Linked DNA regions of Bradyrhizobium diazoefficiens. The protein of the gene in region 2 interacts with the protein of the main gene of each other region in a pairwise test. Links are inferred from orthologs where the notes say so. Each region holds a gene or a part of one and is shown on either strand. Other genes may lie near its edges. The genes, in order: cysK and cysE.

What was found.
Region 1: the proteins of cysE (region 2) and cysK interact in binary tests that used the Escherichia coli proteins (3 or more experiments, as listed by UniProt). The link is inferred for Bradyrhizobium diazoefficiens from one-to-one orthologs.

The regions. Positions count from the first base shown.
Region 1 is NZ_CP067102.1:4,319,645-4,328,339, reverse strand. Bases 3,956-6,798 are described here. They hold cysK (cysteine synthase A), read right to left. Parts: upstream 5,951-6,798; coding sequence 4,961-5,950; downstream 3,956-4,960. Other genes in these bases: tgt (tRNA guanosine(34) transglycosylase Tgt), read right to left, coding at 6,453-6,798; JJC00_RS20185 (hypothetical protein), read left to right, coding at 6,174-6,392; JJC00_RS20195 (BrnA antitoxin family protein), read right to left, coding at 4,718-4,957; JJC00_RS20200 (caspase family protein), read left to right, coding at 3,956-4,624. Also shown: JJC00_RS20225 (hypothetical protein), read right to left, coding at 1-129; JJC00_RS20220 (formyltransferase family protein), read left to right, coding at 318-905; JJC00_RS20215 (hypothetical protein), read left to right, coding at 1,089-1,439; JJC00_RS20210 (hypothetical protein), read left to right, coding at 1,384-1,929; JJC00_RS20205 (DMT family transporter), read left to right, coding at 2,109-2,984; more of JJC00_RS20200, read left to right, coding at 3,194-3,955; more of tgt, read right to left, coding at 6,799-7,601; JJC00_RS20175 (patatin-like phospholipase family protein), read left to right, coding at 7,831-8,695.
Region 2 is NZ_CP067102.1:3,433,571-3,442,235, reverse strand. Bases 2,265-5,077 are described here. They hold cysE (serine O-acetyltransferase), read right to left. Parts: upstream 4,177-5,077; coding sequence 3,352-4,176; downstream 2,265-3,351. Other genes in these bases: JJC00_RS15730 (hypothetical protein), read left to right, coding at 4,453-5,077; JJC00_RS15740 (DUF3126 family protein), read right to left, coding at 3,009-3,227; JJC00_RS15745 (PaaI family thioesterase), read left to right, coding at 2,484-2,879. In the rest of the region: JJC00_RS15755 (hypothetical protein), read left to right, coding at 1-78; JJC00_RS15750 (caspase family protein), read left to right, coding at 356-2,203; more of JJC00_RS15730, read left to right, coding at 5,078-5,943; JJC00_RS15725 (alpha/beta fold hydrolase), read right to left, coding at 5,824-6,579; JJC00_RS15720 (hypothetical protein), read right to left, coding at 6,615-7,751; JJC00_RS15715 (zinc-finger domain-containing protein), read left to right, coding at 8,058-8,303; JJC00_RS15710 (FAD-dependent monooxygenase), read left to right, coding at 8,323-8,665.

The DNA.
Region 1 (8,695 bases), 880 kb from region 2 along the record:
ATAGGCGTCCCAGGTCGGGCCGATAAAGGGCGCTACGCCGATTTCGGGCGGCACCGCCGGGTATGGCCCGCCGGCATGGGCCGGAGTTGCCGCAATCAGTGCGGCGAGAAGAAACCATGCGCTGCGCATTCGCTCGCTCCGAGTCTCGGAATCTCCCCATGGAAACACCGGAGCGGGCCGCTGTGCAATCGTCGCGTTCGTCGCAGCCCCGCAGCGGACGCATTGTTGATAACCGGCGCAAACGCCGCGCGGGTGGTGACAGGGCGGCCTGACGTGTTATCGGGGGATAACGCAGTTGCGAGACGGATCGGACACCCATGCGCATTACCCTGGTCGGCTCCCGCCATTTCGGCGTGACCACCCTGAACATGCTCCGCGAGCACGGTGTCGGGGTCGTGCGGGTCGTCGTGGCCGACGCCGATGACCGCTTGGCCGCGACCGCCAAGGCCGCCGGCATCGAGGTGGTGGTGCAGGCCAATCCCAAGCTGGTGGTGGCCTCCGAGATCGCCCCGGACACTGACCTGATCGTCACCGCCCACAGCCACGCCCGGATCGGCAGGGACGCGCTCGCCGCGGCGAAGTTCGGTGGGATCGGCTATCACCCCTCGCTGCTGCCGCGCCATCGCGGCAAGGCCGCGGTGGAATGGACCATCAAGGAAGGCGATCCGATCGCCGGCGGCACGATCTATCACCTCGCCGACCGCATGGACGCGGGCGCCATCGCCGCCCAGGACTGGTGCTTCGTCAGGAAAGGCGAGACCGCCCGCGAACTCTGGGAGCGTGCACTAGCCCCGCTCGGGCTCAAGCTGCTCGCCGACGTGATCGATTACGCCAAGGTCCACAAGGCCCTGCCGTCGAAAGCCCAGGACGAGCAATTCGCGACCTCGGCGCCAAGTCTTTCGTGAATCGCTCCTGATGTTAACGATTAACGTGAGGCCGCATTGATTTTGCTTCGAAAATTGGAGCCGGAAACGCAAATAAACCGTTGTTTCCACAGGAACAATTTTCGACTTTGCAATGCACCAAACTTCCGTCACATTTCGCCCGAATAAGCGTCAGCATATCAGACAAATTCAAGGACGGAATTCATGCGTTTTGGTCGCATCGCGGCGTTCTGTGCCGCTTCAGTTATTGCCGCCACCCTCGCCGCACCTGCGGTCGCCCAGACGCCGTTTGACGGCAATTGGCAGGTTACCATCGTGACCAAGACCGGCTCCTGTGAGCCGACCGCAAGCTCCATGCTGACGGTTGCCGACGGCAAGATCAGCGCACCCGGCGCTAACGTTTCCGGCACCATCGGTAGTGGGGGTCTTGTGAAAGTTTCGATCAATGGTGCATATGCTAACGGTCAACTCAGCGGCAACGCCGGATCGGGGAAGTGGAATGGAGCATCTGCAGGCATACCGTGCAGCGGGCGGTGGGAAGCATCGCGCCAATAAGCAATTCGGGACGAACCTCCTCAACCGGCGGCTGCTGATGGCGGCCGCCGTTTTGTTTGTGACAGCTGCCACCGGCTCGGAGAGCAAGGCCCAGGTCGGCCCGTTCGCGCCCATGGCGGGCACGTGGAGCGGCGGCGGCACGGTCGTTCTCGATGACGGATCGACCGAACGGATCCGCTGCCGGGCCAAATATGCGCCGATCGGCCCCACCATGGAAATGTCGCTGACCTGCGCCAGCGACGCCTACAAGTTCAACCTCAGCGCCAACGTCAAGGCCGAGGGCAGCGCCATCACCGGAAGCTGGAGCGAGGCGAGCCGCAACATCAGCGGCGCCTTGCAGGGGCGTGGTGGCGGCGGAAACTTCGAGGTGGTGGCCTCGACCGCCAGCTTCAACGCCAACATTGCACTGAGGACGAGCGGCAACAAGCAGATCGTCACCATCCGCGCGGACAGCCAATTCCGCGGCGCCAACATCTCGATGTCGAGATAAGGCAGTACGGTGACACGACAATCGATCCGGCGAACCCCGCCGGATCGATTTTTTTATGCGGCCGCCATGTCAGGCTCGTAATTGCCGCCGAAATGCATCGCTGCACCGGCAGATTTGGCCGTTGCAAACGGCGGCGATGTCGCCGATACCGGCCCTCCCCCAGGATTCCTGCTTCCCGCATGAGCACGACACCGTCCAAATCCATGGCAGCCTTCTGGATGGCCGGCTGGCTGTCGCTGATGCTGATCATGGCGGTAGCCGGACGCGAAGCCACGCGCGAACTGAACGTCTTTGAGATCATGGAGGTGCGCTCGCTGGCAGGCTTCGTGCTGCTTTTGCCGATCATCTACCGCGCGGGCGGCTTCAGGGTGCTGAGGACACAGCGCCTGCCGCAACATATCGCGCGCAACTTCGTGCACTACGTCGCCCAGCTCGGCTGGTTCTTCGCGCTGACACTGATCCCGATCGGCCAGGTGGTAGCGATCGAATTCACCATGCCGATCTGGACGGCGATCCTCGCGGCGAGCTTCCTGTCCGAGCGCATGACTCCGTGGAAGATCACGGCCATCGTGCTCGGTCTCGTCGGCGTGATCGTCATCGTCCGGCCCGCCACCGGCGAGATCAATCCGGGCCAGCTGATCGCGCTCGGCGCCGCCATGGGCTTTGGCGTCTCGATGGCGCTGGTCAAATCACTGAGCCGCACCGAAAGCGCGCTCTCGATTCTGTTCTGGATGATCGTCGTGCAATCGGTCGCAGGCTTCGTGCCGACGCTGTTCGTCTGGACCTGGCCGTCGGCCTATGTCTGGGCCTGGTTGGGCGTCATTGCCGTCTGCGGCACCTTCTCGCACTACTGCCTCGCCAGCGCGATGCGCTACGCCGACGCCACCATCGTCGTACCCATGGACTTCCTGCGGGTCCCCCTGACCGCGACCGCCGGTTGGCTGCTTTATTCCGAGCGGCTCGACACCTGGACCGTGCTTGGCGCGGCCCTGATCCTGTGCGGCAATCTCCTGAATTTGAAGCCGCCCGCCCCGGTTCCCGCCCGCGCGCAATGAACCCGCACGCGGCCTGACGCGACAAATCCAATGGTCGAGGGTGATTTGGATCACGTTCGAGAGCGCTTCCATCGTGCACACTCGGTCACGGAGCAGCGGGTTGGTGAGTTGAGTGAACTGTCGTTTTGCTAGCGCGAAGACGGTCGCTTTCGTGTAAATTCGACGCCAATTTGTTGCTGCCTGTCATTCGATTCTGTTGGGGATTTCAGATGCGCACTCTCACGATCATTATTTCGCTGATGTGCATGGCACTGTCGGTCAGCGCCGCCAAGGCCGATCGCCGCGTCGCCTTCGTCGTCGGCAACGGCGCCTACAAGAATGTCGCACAATTGCCGAACCCGCCGATCGACGCCAAGGCGATGGCGTCGACGCTGCGCAATGTCGGCTTCGAGGTGATCGAAGGGTCCAACCTCACCCGCGACCAGATGACGGAAAAGCTGCTCGACTTCGGCCGCAAGGCGCAGGGCTCCGATGTCGCGGTGTTCTATTATGCCGGTCACGGCATCGCTGTCGGCGGCAGCAACTATCTTCTGCCCGTCGATGCCGACATCAAGTCGGAAATGGACGTCAAGCTCGGCGCCGCCATCAATATCGACCTGACGCTCGACCAGACCATGGGCGACGCCAAGGTGAAGCTGGTCTTCCTCGACGCCTGCCGCGACAATCCCTTTGCCGCCAAGATCAAGTCGAACTCGGCGACCCGCAGCGTCAACGTGCAAAGCGGTCTGGCTGAAATGAAGTCTGGCGAAGGCACGCTGATCGCGTTTGCCACGGGCCCGGGCCAGACCGCGCTCGATGGCCAGGAGGGCAATAACAGCCCGTTCACCCGCGCGCTGATCGACAACATCACCAAGCCGGGCATCGAGATCCAGCAGGCGATGACCTCGGTGCGCGCCCAGGTCAATGAAGAGACCCACAAGGGTCAGCTTCCCTGGGGCCACACCAATTTGATCGGCGCCGTCTATCTCAACCCGGCGCAGCAGACCCAGCAGGTCGCCAACGCGGCACCGACCGCCTCGAGCCGCACGCCAGCGGCGGCTGCCAGCAGCAGCTCCGACGGTGTCGAGCTCGAATATTGGCGCTCGGTCAAGGAAACCAACAAGCCGGAAGAGCTCAACGCCTACCTCTCGGCCTATCCGAACGGCCAGTTCAAGGCCTTAGCGCTGGCGCGGCTTGCGGCGATCCAGAACGGGCCGTCGACCACGACCCGCAACCTCAATGCCGGCGTCGATCCCGCGACCTTCACCGATGACGCCAGCCAGCTCACCGAGGACCAGATCGGCCTCGACAAGGGTCAGCGCCGCGACGTGCAGCGCCGCCTCAACGGGCTCGGCTTCGACACCAAGGTGACCGGCGCGTTCAACGACGAGACCCGCACCGTGCTCAAGCGCTGGCAGGCCGCCCGCAGCTATCCCTCGACCGGCTTCCTCAACAAGCTCCAGCACAAGGCCCTGCTCTCCGAGATCGTGGCGTCGGCGCCGACCGCAAGCGATGACAGCGCGAAGCCGGCCCGACGTGCCCCCGCGCAAGCCCAGAGCGCACCCGCACCCGCGCCCCGTCACAGCGGCGGCGGCGATGCCGGCGCGGCCTTCATGGGCGGCGTCGTCGGCGGCATGATGGGCGGCATGTTCCGCCGCTGAGGCGAGACCGAACTCTCAGAACACAAAAGCCCGGCTCGCGCCGGGCTTTTTCGTTGGTACGACCGTGCCGCCGCATACTCCATCAGAGGTTGGCTACTTCCCCGCAGCCTTCCGCAGCGCCTCGTTGATGCGGTCCTGCCAGCCGGGGCCGCCCGCCTGGAAATGCTCCAGCACGTCCTGGTCAATGCGCAGCGTGACCTGCTCCTTGACCCCCGGCGCCACGTTCTGCTTCGGCGGCGCCACGGCGACCTTGGCCGTCACCTTCTTGAACGCCGCCTCGGCCTCCGACCGCGCATCGCCCAGCGTACGTGGCCGTCTCGGTTGATCCGCCATCTCTCAGATTCCTTCAAACATAACTGTCGAAAGATACCGCTCGGCGAAGGACGGCACTATAGCCAGGATGGTTTTTCCAGCAGCTTCCGGCCGCTTGCCGATCTCGAGCGCTGCGGCGATCGCAGCACCGGACGAGATGCCGCCCGGGATCCCCTCATGCCGCGCCAGCGCCCGCGACATCTCGATCGCCGTGGTCGAGTTGATCTTCACGATCTCGTCGATCACGGAGCGGTCGAGGATGTCAGGAATGAAGCCCGCGCCGATGCCCTGGATCTTGTGCGGCGTGTGCTGGCCGCCTGACAGCACCGGGCTCTCCTCGGGCTCGACCGCAACCACGCGCAACGACGCCTTGCGCGGCTTCAGCACCTGACCGACACCGGTGATGGTGCCGCCAGTACCAACGCCGGCGACGAAGAAGTCGATATTGCCGGCGGTGTCGTTCCAGATCTCCTCCGCCGTGGTACGACGATGCACCTCGGGATTGGCGAGATTCTTGAACTGCTGCGGCATCACCGAGTTCGGCGTCGTCTTCAGAAGTTCTTCGGCCGCGGCGATCGAGCCTTTCATGCCTTGCGCGGCCGGCGTCAGCACCAGCTCGGCGCCGAGGAAGGCCAGCATCTTGCGTCGCTCGATCGACATCGATTCCGGCATTACCAGCTTCAGCCGGTAGCCGCGCGAGGCCGCGACGAAGGCGAGCGCGATGCCGGTATTGCCGGAGGTCGGCTCGATCAGCACGGTGTCGGGCTTGATGATGCCCGCCTTCTCCATGGCGATGATCATGGCCGCGCCGATGCGGTCCTTCACGCTCGCAGCCGGACTGAAATATTCAAGCTTTGCCAGAATGGTCGCATTGACGCCGTGCATGCCCGGCAACCGGCGCAGGCGCACGATCGGCGTGTCGCCAAAAGCCTCGACGATCGAATCATAGATCCGGCCGCGGCCGGGCTGGTGCGATGCACTGGTCATTGCAGCCTTCTCGGACGATGCGTCCATGATGAACTCCCTGTAGCGACAATTTGCGCATTTATCGCAGCGTTTGCGCAGTTACGGACAGCTTGTGACGACACACAAGCGACAATGCGGTACATGTTAAGTACGCTGCATCGCAAAATCGCGTGAGCTGTAATTAGCAGAAAATCAACGCATTTGTGTTGCGGCCTCGTCAACTGATTCTGCTTATGTTAGACTTAGGTCTAGAAGCAGAGAGGTCACCACGATGTCAGCAGTCGCTGAAGTGTTGTCGACCGTCGCACCAAGGCGCGAACCGCGCTGCAGTGAGTTGCCCACCTGTCCCGTGTGCGCCGACTCCATGGTCGCCGCCGAAGCCTCCGCTTACGTCTCGGACCACGTGATCAGCTATCTCTGGACCTGCGACACTTGCGGCTACGGCTTCGTCACCAAGCACGCCGTCAAGCAGCGGCTCGTCTGCAATTGATCTTTGCTGTTTGAGCATGATCTGATCGGAAAACCGCTTCACACTTTTCCGCATCATGCTCTACCGAGGGGCGATATCGCCCCTCGCCCAGCCCTCGCGCGTACGCTGATAGAACTCGTCGAACGTTCCGTGTGAGATCGCGTCCCTGATGCCCTGCATCAGGAACTGGTAGTAAGCGACATTGATTTCGGACAGCAGCATCGCCCCCAGCGTCTCGCCGGCCTTGACTAGGTGGTGCAGGTAAGCGCGCGCGCAGTTGCACGCTGACGGCCATGAGCTTTCCCCGTCGAGCGGACGCGGATCGTCGGCGTGGCGCGCGTTGCGCAGATTGACCTGACCGAAGCGCGTGAAGGCCACGCCATGGCGGCCGTTGCGCGTCGGCATCACGCAATCGAACATGTCGACGCCGCGCTTCACCGCCTCGAGAATGTCGTCGGGCGTGCCGACGCCCATCAAATAGCGCGGGCGGTCGGTCGGCAGCGCCGGCGCCGTCTCGTCGATCATCGCCAGCATCACCGCCTGCGGCTCGCCGACGGCAAGGCCGCCGATCGCATAGCCGTGGAAGCCGATCTCGACGAGTCCTTGCGCGCTGACATGGCGCAGCTGAGGGATGTCGCCGCCCTGCACGATGCCGAACAGCATATAGCCGTCGGGCGCGCTCTCGAAGGCTCGCTTGCTTCTCTCGGCCCAGCGCAGCGACAGCTGCATCGCGCGCTCGATATCGTCGCGTTCCGCCGGCAGCCGCACGCATTCGTCCATCTGCATGGCGATGTCGGAGCCGAGCAGGCGCTGCACCTCGATCGAGCGCTCCGGCGACAGTTCGATCTTGGCGCCATCGATATGCGAGCGGAAGGTGACGGCGTGCTCGCTGATCTTGCGCAGGTCCGACAGCGACATCACCTGGAAGCCACCGGAATCCGTCAGCATCGGCCCGTTCCAGCCGGTAAACCGCTGCAGGCCGCCGAGGGCGTTGATGCGCTCCGCGCCGGAACGCAGCATCAGATGATAGGTGTTGCCGAGCACGATGTCGGCGCCGGCGTCACGCACCTCGCGCCAATGCATGCCCTTCATGGCGCCGGCCGTGCCGACCGGCATGAAGGCCGGCGTCCGCACCACGCCATGCGGCGTGGTCAGGCGGCCGGTGCGCGCCGAGCCATCGGTCGCGAGCAGTTCGAAATGATTGGGTACACCAGGATCAGGAAGATTCATGGCGGTGCTTATTGCGTGTCGGGACATGTCGATCAACCCGCTCGGACCGCGTTGCCCCAGACTGGGACACCGCTGACGTGGACGTGATATCGATCACGCTTGATAAATAAAACGATACAGTTTAGTTTAGTGCCGGGGACTGGACGAGACGCCGCGGCAAATTGCCGGCGGCCGTAGATGCGTGATCGTCAGCCACCGACCGATGCCCCTCCCCAATTGCTCGACTAACATGTCCAGCCTCCCCGATGGTTGGACAAGGCGGACAGGCGCCCGCCTGATCAGATCGCTGGCACTCGCGTGCAGCCTGGCACTCGCCTCCTGCACCTCGCTCCCCCGCACGCCCTATTCGGCGGCCGATGCGAGTGCTTCGCGCGTGCTCGATATCGACGGCCTGCGGCGCTACGCCGACGAGCCCATCACGAAGTTCAGCTTCGAGCAGGACAAGGTGACCGGGAGCAGAACCTATCTGGCACTATCAGGGGGCGGTGCCGATGGCGCCTATGGCGTCGGCGTGTTGAACGGCTGGACCGCGGCGCGTAACCGCCCGACATTCTCCGTCGTCTCGGGCGTGAGCACCGGCGGCCTGATCGCTCCCTTTGCCTTCCTCGGATCGCAATATGACGCTACGATTCGAGAACTCTACACCAGCGGCATCGCCGAAAGCCTGCTGAACGATCCCAGCATCATCCGCGTGCTGTTCGGCTCCGGCCTGTTCGGCAATACGCGACTGCGCGAGCTGGTCGCGCGCTATGTCGGGCCGGAGATCATGGCACAGGTCGCCCGCGAGAATGCCAAGGGCCGACGGCTCTTGGTGGTCACCACCGATCTCGACACCCAGCGCACCGCGATCTGGGACATGGGCAAGATCGCCGCGGTCGGCACGCCCGAGGCGTTAAAGCTGTTTCGCGACGTGATGGCGGCGTCCGCCAGCATTCCCCTGGTATTTCCGCCGATCCTGATCGAGGCCGAAGGCCAGGGCCGCAGGTTTCAGGAAATGCATGTCGACGGCGGCGTGACGGCGCCGGTGCTGACCTTGCCAGAGGCCCTGCTGTTCCAGGGGCGCCTGCCTGGCAACGCGAAGATGGACATCTACA
Region 2 (8,665 bases):
AGCTGGCTGTCGCAATGGCGCGACGTCGCGGACGCGATGGAGCGGCTGATAACGCAGTTGCGCGGGCCGCGGAGCTGAACGCGGAGCCAGCCCGACAAAAAGTCGAAAACAACCCCATGCACAGTAGACAGGCATGGGCATGGCTTCGTTTTTTTCGAAGACGAGCTTGACCCGTCGGGCAAAACAGGGGCACACTGGGCATCGTGGGGAATTTGATTTGAATGATGCGGTCACGCATCCCGGCTCGGCGCCCCGTTGACTGGATGGCGCAGGGATGTGTGACAAGCATCACTGATCGTGGATTGCATTTGGCCATTCTGCGAATAATCTGACGCGATTGCATTCGGGGGCTGGAATGCGGCTTCGGCTGTTTGTTTTGTTGATTGTTTCGACTTGGTTTGCGACCTGGCTTGGGACCGGCTCCGCACAGGCCGAAAGGCGCGTCGCGCTCGTCATGGGCAACTCGGCTTACAAGAACGTGGCGAGGCTGGCGAACCCCGCGAACGATGCCGCGCTGGTCGGCGGCATGTTCAGGAAGGCCGGCTTCGATACGGTCGATGTCAAGCTCGACCTGAACGTCGCCGAGATGCGCAAGGCGCTGCGCGATTTTGGTGGCAAGGCGCGCGAGGCCGACGTTGCGGTGGTCTATTATGCCGGCCACGGAATTGAGCTCGACGGGACGAATTATCTGATCCCCACCGATGCGACGCTCGAGACCGACAGCGACGTCCTCGACGAAACGCTGCCGTTGGACCGCGCCCTGTTCGCGGTCGAGCCTGCCAAGCAGCTCCGACTCGTCATCCTGGATGCCTGTCGCGACAACCCGTTCGCCAAGACCATGAAGCGGACGATCGCCGCCCGGGCAATTGGGCGTGGCCTTGCCAAGGTCGAGCCGACCAGCCCGAACACCATGATTGCCTTCGCGGCGAAGGCCGGCTCGACCGCCTCGGACGGCGACGCGAAGAACAGCCCGTTTGCCACCGCTCTCGTCGAGCGTCTGCCGATGCCGGGCCTCGACCTCCGCAAGGCGTTCGGCTTCGTGCGCGACGACGTCCTCAAGACCACCGGCTACAAGCAGGAGCCGTATGTGTACGGCTCGCTCGGCGGCGACGATGTTTCGCTGGTGCCGGCCAAACCGGCAGCAGCGCCGGGCCCGCAAGCCAATCCCCAGGACAGCGTGCGCCGGGACTATGAGCTGGCGCTCCAGGCGGGAAACCGAGACGCATGGGAAGCATTCCTGCAGGCCTATCCCGACGGATTCTATGCGGGCCTCGCCCGCGCGCAACTGAAGAACGTCGCGGCCGAGGAGGCGCGCGCAATTGCGGCCGCGAAGGCACGCCAAGCCGAAGACGAAAAGGCAAGGCTCGCAGCCGAGCGTGCCAACAAGGCCGAGCAGGAGAAAGCGGCCGCCGCCGCCAAGGCCGCCGAAAACGTCCGCCTTGCCGCGGAAAAGGCCAAGCAGATCGAGGAGGCCAAGGCGGCCGCAGCCGAGCAGCGCCGCAAGGACGCCGAGGCCGCGGTCGCGAAAGCGTTGGCCGACAAGCAAGCCGCTGAGAAGGCGCTTGCCGACAAGATCGCGAACGACAAGGCTGCCGCAGAGAAGCAAGCTGCCGAGAAGCAGCAAGTCGCCGATAGCGCACAGAAGGTTGCAGCCGTTGCGCCGACCTCATCGCAGCCGAGCTTGTCCCCCGCAGACACGGCAAAGCTCGTTCAGTCCGAGCTGCGCCGCGTCGGCTGTCTGGCCACCGCTGCCGATGGCGACTGGAATGCGTCATCGCAACGCTCGCTGACGCTGTTCAACAAATATGCCGGGACGAAGTTCGACGCCAAGGTCGCGAGCTTCGACGCGCTCGACGCGATCAAGGCCAAGCCGGGCCGGGTCTGCCCGCTGGTGTGCGATCATGGCTTCAAAGCCGACGGCGACGCTTGCGTGAAGATCGCATGCCGCGCCGGCTATCGCATCAACGATGACAATGAATGCGAGAAGGTCCAGGACAAGAAGCCGGTTGCGACCCGCGAGGATGCCAAGAAGCGAGACGACCAAAGGAAGAACGGCGAGGCCGCGCCCGCGAAGCCGCAAGCAACCGGACAAATGATTTGCAACAACGCGGGTTGTCGTCCGGTTCAGCCTGGCTGTCGCGCACAACAGGCCAGTCCTACCGATCTATGGCGGCGGGGGGGAATAGTGGAAGTTTGTAATTAGCTTCGGCACCGCAGGTACAGGCTTCAAGAGGCTACGCTGACAGTGCGCCAAATCCGCTGATTTTGCGCGACCGCCACCGTCTTCTCGTTGACCTACATCTAATGTGACTGAGTGTCGCCGTAATGGCCGCGCTCTTCGCCATGAACGAATAGCTGCGCCATCCAGCGCCAAAGCGCAGGACGTATCGTCATCTCGTTGGCGAGCAGATTGACTGAACCGCCTTGCGCGGGATCGACTGCTTGATACCCCTTACCGTCACGAAATCATTGCGGCGACCGATATGACCGATGCAGCAGAAAACTTGCCACCAGGCGCCCAACTCCTGGGACGCGAATGGATTGGCACTGACGAGAGCGGGCATGCCGTGATCCGCTTCCAGGCTCAGGTCGCGTTCACCAACAGGCACGGGACCGTCCAGGGCGGATTTCTCGCGGCGATGCTGGACTCCGCCACCGGGGCTTGCGGGCTCGCAAGACTCTCGCCTGACCTGACCGTGGTCACCAGGAGCCTCGACACGCGCTTCCTGAGACCTGCGGCGGTGGGAGCCATTACGGCGCGGGCGCGGGTGATCGAGCAGACGGAGCACGACATGGTCGTGCAAGCCGAGCTCATCGATGCGGAGGGCATTACGGTCGCCGACGCCACGGCGCGGCTGCGGATTCTGGCAAAGAAATAGAGTTGTGAGGCCGCGACGGCGGTCGCGGGGATAGGATCCGTCATTGCGAGCGAAGCGAAGCAATCCAGGCTGCATCCGCGGAGGGACTCTGGATTGCTTCGCGTCGCTCGCAATGACGAGAGAGAGTGGCTATTCCTGATCGACCAGATCGTCTTCCAGGATCGCCATCTGGAACTGGAACGAGCGATCATCGTCCTCGTCGTCAACGAACAGCACGCCGATGAACTCCTCGCCGATATAGACCTCGGCGGAGTCGTCCTTCTTCGGCCGCGGCACGACGCGGATCTTGGGATTGCCGAATACGCGCTTCAAATACGCATCTAACTTTCTGACTTCTTTGACGTCCACGGCAAGTCTCCGATCAAAATTGGTCGGCGGGTTTTAGGACGAGACGCGGCCAACCGCCAGCATGAATCGCCAAAGAATTTGGGGACGAAAAGGGCCGGAATATCCGGCCCTTAACGCGCTAGTCTCAAAGCCCCAGCGCGTTGATCATCTGGTCCATGGTGCGCGACGGCTCGGCACAGCCGGCTTCGCCCACGATCTTGGCCGGCACGCCCGCGACCGTGACGTTGTGCGGCACCGGCTTGACCACGACCGAGCCTGCGGCGATGCGCGCGCAATGGCCGATCTCGATATTGCCGAGGATTTTTGCACCGGCGCCGATCAGCACGCCGTGGCGGATCTTGGGATGACGGTCCTCGTTCTCCTTGCCGGTGCCGCCGAGCGTGACGCCGTGCAGGATCGAGACGTCGTCCTCGATCACCGCGGTCTCGCCGCAGACGAAACCGGTGGCGTGGTCGAGGAAAATGCCGCGGCCGATGCGCGCGGCGGGATTGATGTCGGTCTGGAACACCGCGGAAGCGCGGCTCTGCAGATAATACGCAAAATCCTTGCGGCCCTTCAGATAGAGCCAGTGCGCGAGGCGATGGGTCTGGAGCGCGTGAAAGCCCTTGAAGTAGAGCAAGGGATCGATGAAGCGCGAGGTGGCGGGATCGCGGTCGTAGACGGCGACGAGATCGGCGCGGAAGGCGTTGCCGAGATCGGGATCCTCGCGCAGCGCTTCGTCATAGGTCTGGCGCACCAGATCGCCGGAGAACGCGGCGTGATCGAGCCGGTCGGCGACGCGGTGGACCACCGAATCCTCGAGGCGGCTGTGGTGCAGCACCGTCGAATAGATGAAGGTCGCAAGCTCGGGCTCGCGATGGACGATGTCCTCCGCCTCGCCGCGGATCCGGTCCCAGATCGGATCGAGCGTTGCGAGCTTTCCTCCCGGATTGACCTGATGCACTGCCATGGGATCTGCTCTTTCGAATTGGCTCGTTTGGCTGGCTCTATAGCACAGTCTAGGCGGCAAAGTCCTGACGGGCTTGCCTGAGAGTGAACAGTGCCTTGCCCCGCGAAAGCATACCAACGCGTTGAAACACAATAGGTTCTCGGAACGCCCCAAGCGGCAAGGTCGGCTCAAAATGGTCAGAGTCTCGCCAAATTCAAGCCGGGCGGCGTCAAACTATTGGTGAATTTCGTCCCGAACGTTATTGCGGTCATGGTCTGTCGGGGACGGGGAGCGGATTTGAGCATCACCACCGATATTTTGCGCGCCCGCGCCGCCGGGTCGTTCTGGCTGCAGCTGGCGGCGGTGGCTCTGCCCCTCCTCCTGATCGCGCCGGCATTCTGGAACGGATATCCGCTGTTGCAATGGGATACCGGCGGCTATCTGGCGCGCTGGTACGAAGGCTATCTCGTTCCCAGCCGGTCCACCGTGTTCGGTCTCTATCTGCATTATGGCGAGAATTTCGGCTTCTGGATCAACCTCGCGGTCCAGTCGCTGGCGACGTTGTGGCTGTTGCAGCTGACGCTGCGCGTGCTCGGCCTGATGCAGACATTCCGCTTCGTCGCGATCAGCCTGCTGCTGATCCTGTCGACGGCCCTGCCCTGGCTCGCCAGCATGCTGCTCACCGACATCTTTGCGGGACTGTCGATCCTGTCGCTGTTCCTGCTGATCGTTGGTGCAAGCCGGACCTCGGTGCTCGAAAAAATCTCGCTGTTCGCCTTCACCGCCTTTGCCGCCGCGACCCACAGCGCCACGCTCGGCGTGCTGCTCGGGCTCTGCGTCGCCGGCTGGATGATGCAGCCGTTCCTCGGGCGCCGTCTCCCGATTGCCGGGCTGGCGCAGGCGAGCCTCACGATCGTCGCGGGCGGCCTGATGCTGATCGCGGCCAACCACGCGCTGTCGGGCAAATGGGCCTGGACGCCCGGCGGCACCGGCGTCGCGTTCGGCCGTATGATGCAGGACGGCATTGTCGCGCGATTCCTGAGCGACAATTGCCCGCGCGAAAAGTTCAAGCTCTGTCCCTATCGCGACGAGCTGCCGGCGACGGCCGATGAATTCCTGTGGGGCAAGAGCATGTTCAACACGCTCGGCCGCTTCGAAGGCATGAACGACGAGATGGGGGCCATCGTCGTGCAATCGCTCGCCGACTATCCGGCCTGGCAAGCCGGCGCGGCCTTGCGCGCGATGGGGCAGCAATTGCTGCATGTGGCGACCGGCGAAGGCGCCAGTGTCTGGATTCCGCACACCTACGGCATCATCGAGCGCTACATCCCGACGCAGGTCGCGCCGATGCGCGCGGCGCGCCAGCAGAATTGGGGCCTCGATTTCGACTACATCAACTGGCTGCACGTGCCGGTCGCACTGGTCTCGATGCTGGGTCTGCTCGCACTGCTCGGACACGCGCTCGCCCATCGAAGGCTCGACGACCTGACGCTGCTGGCGGCCACGGTGACGCTGGCCCTGCTCGGCAACGCCTTCATCTGCGGCGTGATCTCGGGCCCGCACGACCGCTACGGCGCGCGCATGGTGTGGGTTGCGACCTTCGTGGTGCTGATGGCGCTGTTTCGATCGATCGGCGACGACGACGACGAAGAGCCGGCGGATGAGGCCTCAGCCGCGGCGCGACAGGAAGTCGAGCACGCCGGTCTTGTAGACCTTGTCGCCGACCGCGCGCATGTGGTCGCGGCCCGGAATATCGAGCACGTCCGAGCCGGGGATGATCGCAGCTAACGCGCTGGCCGAACCCGCAACGTCATCGGTCGAGCCGACCGCGATCAGCACGGGCACGTCGATGCGCGCGGCCTCGCCCCTGGTCATGAGATCGCGCGTGCCACGCAGGCAGGCAGCGAGCGCACGGCGATCGGAGCGGGTCTGATCGGCGAAGGCGCGAAAGGTGCGGCCGACGGGATCGGTGACGTCGTCGAGCGAGGGCGCTTCCAGCGCCTTCGCCACGTTCTCGCCGGGCCCGGTGCCCTCGATCAGGCCGCCGATGCCGATGCCGCCGAGGATCGCCGAGCGCAGCCGCTGCGGCTCGTTCAGGCCGAGCCAGGCCGTCATCCGCCCGCCCATCGAATAGCCCATGATGTCGGCCTGCGGGATGGCGAGATGGTCCATCAGCGCGAGCACGTCGCCGGCCATGGTGGGAATCGAGTACTGCGCGGGCTCGTAGAGTTTTGCGCTTTCGCCATGACCGCGATTGTCCAGGGCAATGACGCGGCGGCCGTTCTTGCGCAGTTCCGAGACCCAGGTCGGATAGACCCAGTTCACGTTCTTGCTCGAGGCAAAGCCGTGCACCAGGATGATCGGATCGCCCTCGCCTTCGTCGAGATAGGCAATTTCAACGGCGCCGTTGTGAAAGCTCGGCATCATCAGTTCCGCAGTGTTTTGGGGATGGGTTGATCTTAGGCCGTGACGGCCGTGTTTGCCAGAGCGGCCTCAGCAGCGATCCGCGCCTGACGCAGCCTCCGCGCCCGCCTGCGATCGCACCAGGCTTGTGTCAGGCGCTCGGTGGTCGCCTTGATCGAGGATAACAGGCCGAACAGTGTCAACGCTGCGCCGAATAGCCAGAGCGTGAGATCGAACGCGCCGCCGAGGAGCAGCAGCGCGCCGCGGCCGAGCACCTTCATGATCGCGCGTGTCTTGCTTCCTTGCGCTTCCGCAAGCCGCGCCGCGCGCGCGACATCCTTCGGACCCTCGGCGATGCGCAGCGTGTCCATGGCGCCGCGCGTGCCGGTCTTCTCGGCCACGCGCGTGACGTCCTTGCCGAGCCGGACCAGCGCACCGGCCTTCTCGACGCGGAACGCGGCCTTGATCGCGCTCACCGTCTCACCCGGGCGGAACACCGAACCCTTGGAAACAGCGTTCTGAAGCATCGGCGTATCGACCACTTCGCGCGCCGACCGGCCGGCCCATGCGGCGAGACCTTCGCCGAGCCGCCCGACCTTGCGGGCATCCTTCACCAGTGTCAGCCCGGCGCGCACCGGCGCGGCACCGCCGGCCGACACATAGGTCACCGCCGTCACCGCGAGGCCCGCGGTCGCAAGGCCGAGCACGAGGCGATCGGTGTTCTCGCCCATGGCGAGATGCTTGCTTTCACGGATGACGTCCCTGATATCGCCGATCACGAAGAGATCGCCGGCCACCGTTCCCGAGAGACTCGCGACGTCGTCGGCATTGCCGGTGACGAGCCCGGTGGCAAAGCGCTTGGCGAAATGCGAGGTGGAGTTTTCGATTTTGACGGCATCGCTGACCCGGCTCAGGAGATCCTCGGGCAGCGCGATGTTGCGGTCACGCGCGAGCGCGACAAAACTGTCGGCGAGATCGGCATCGGAGGCCGCAAGCGCCGCCTCGATATTGTCCTGAACCAGGCGCTCGTTGTGCGCCAGAGCCGCATCGAGCTTGAGCTCGGACAGCGCCGCCGGATCGTCCTGGGCGGCGAGAACAGCGCCAGCCTCGCGGGCATGCGGCGCTACCTGCGCGAGCACAAAGCTGCATGCAGCGATCCCGGTCAACGCTGAGCTGATTCGCAGCCACTTCATGCCAAGAGCCTGGACGGTCCTAAGATCAGTTGCGCCTGATGGTTCGTCTTTCGCCGCAATTGTACGCGTGCACTGACATAGTATGCCAAAATTGCGACACAACGTCCCCGACGAAAGAAGGGCTTCTCTCAGGCCGCAAGATTGTGTCGAATTTGCATGAGCAAATGAGCATGGGGCAATTGCGAACCTTTCGGTTCCGCCGGGCTAGCAATCACCTGCACCCATCAGTATGGTCCGCGGCGTCGAAATTATGCCGCGTCACTGCTGATTGTGTCTGCCGCCATTGCCACTCCAGGATGAACTACGATGTCCGACCATGTCGTCCCGCACTTCCATAACGATGCCGGTGTCCCCGTCATCGAGATCGGCTCGCAAGAGTTCATGTGCGTCGGCGCCAACCCTCCGTTCGATCATCCGCACGTCTTCCTGGACCTCGGCAACGACAACGAGATCATCTGCCCGTACTGCTCGACGCTGTACCGCTTCGCGGCCGACCTGAAGGCGGGCGAAGCCCGTCCGCCGGAATGCGTGCTGAAGGACAAGGTAGCCTGACCGCTCATCTCGGTCAGGGGTGGCCCTCCCGCGAACGATCGTCATTGCCGGTGCCGGAATCGGAGGACTGACGGCTGCGCTTGCGCTGGCCGCCCGCGGTTTCCGCATCGTCGTGCTGGAAAAGGCCGAGCGGCTCGAGGACATCGGCGCCGGCCTGCAACTCTCTCCCAATGCCAGCCGCGTGCTGGTCGAGCTCGGCCTGACGGAACGGCTGAAGCTGCGCGCCGTCGTCCCCGACGCGCTCTCGATCATGAGCGCGCGGGCCGGCGGCGAACTTTTGCGGATGCCGCTCGGCGAGGCTGCCGTTAATCGCGCCGGCGCGCCCTATTGGGTGATCCACCGCGCCGACCTGCAATCCGCGC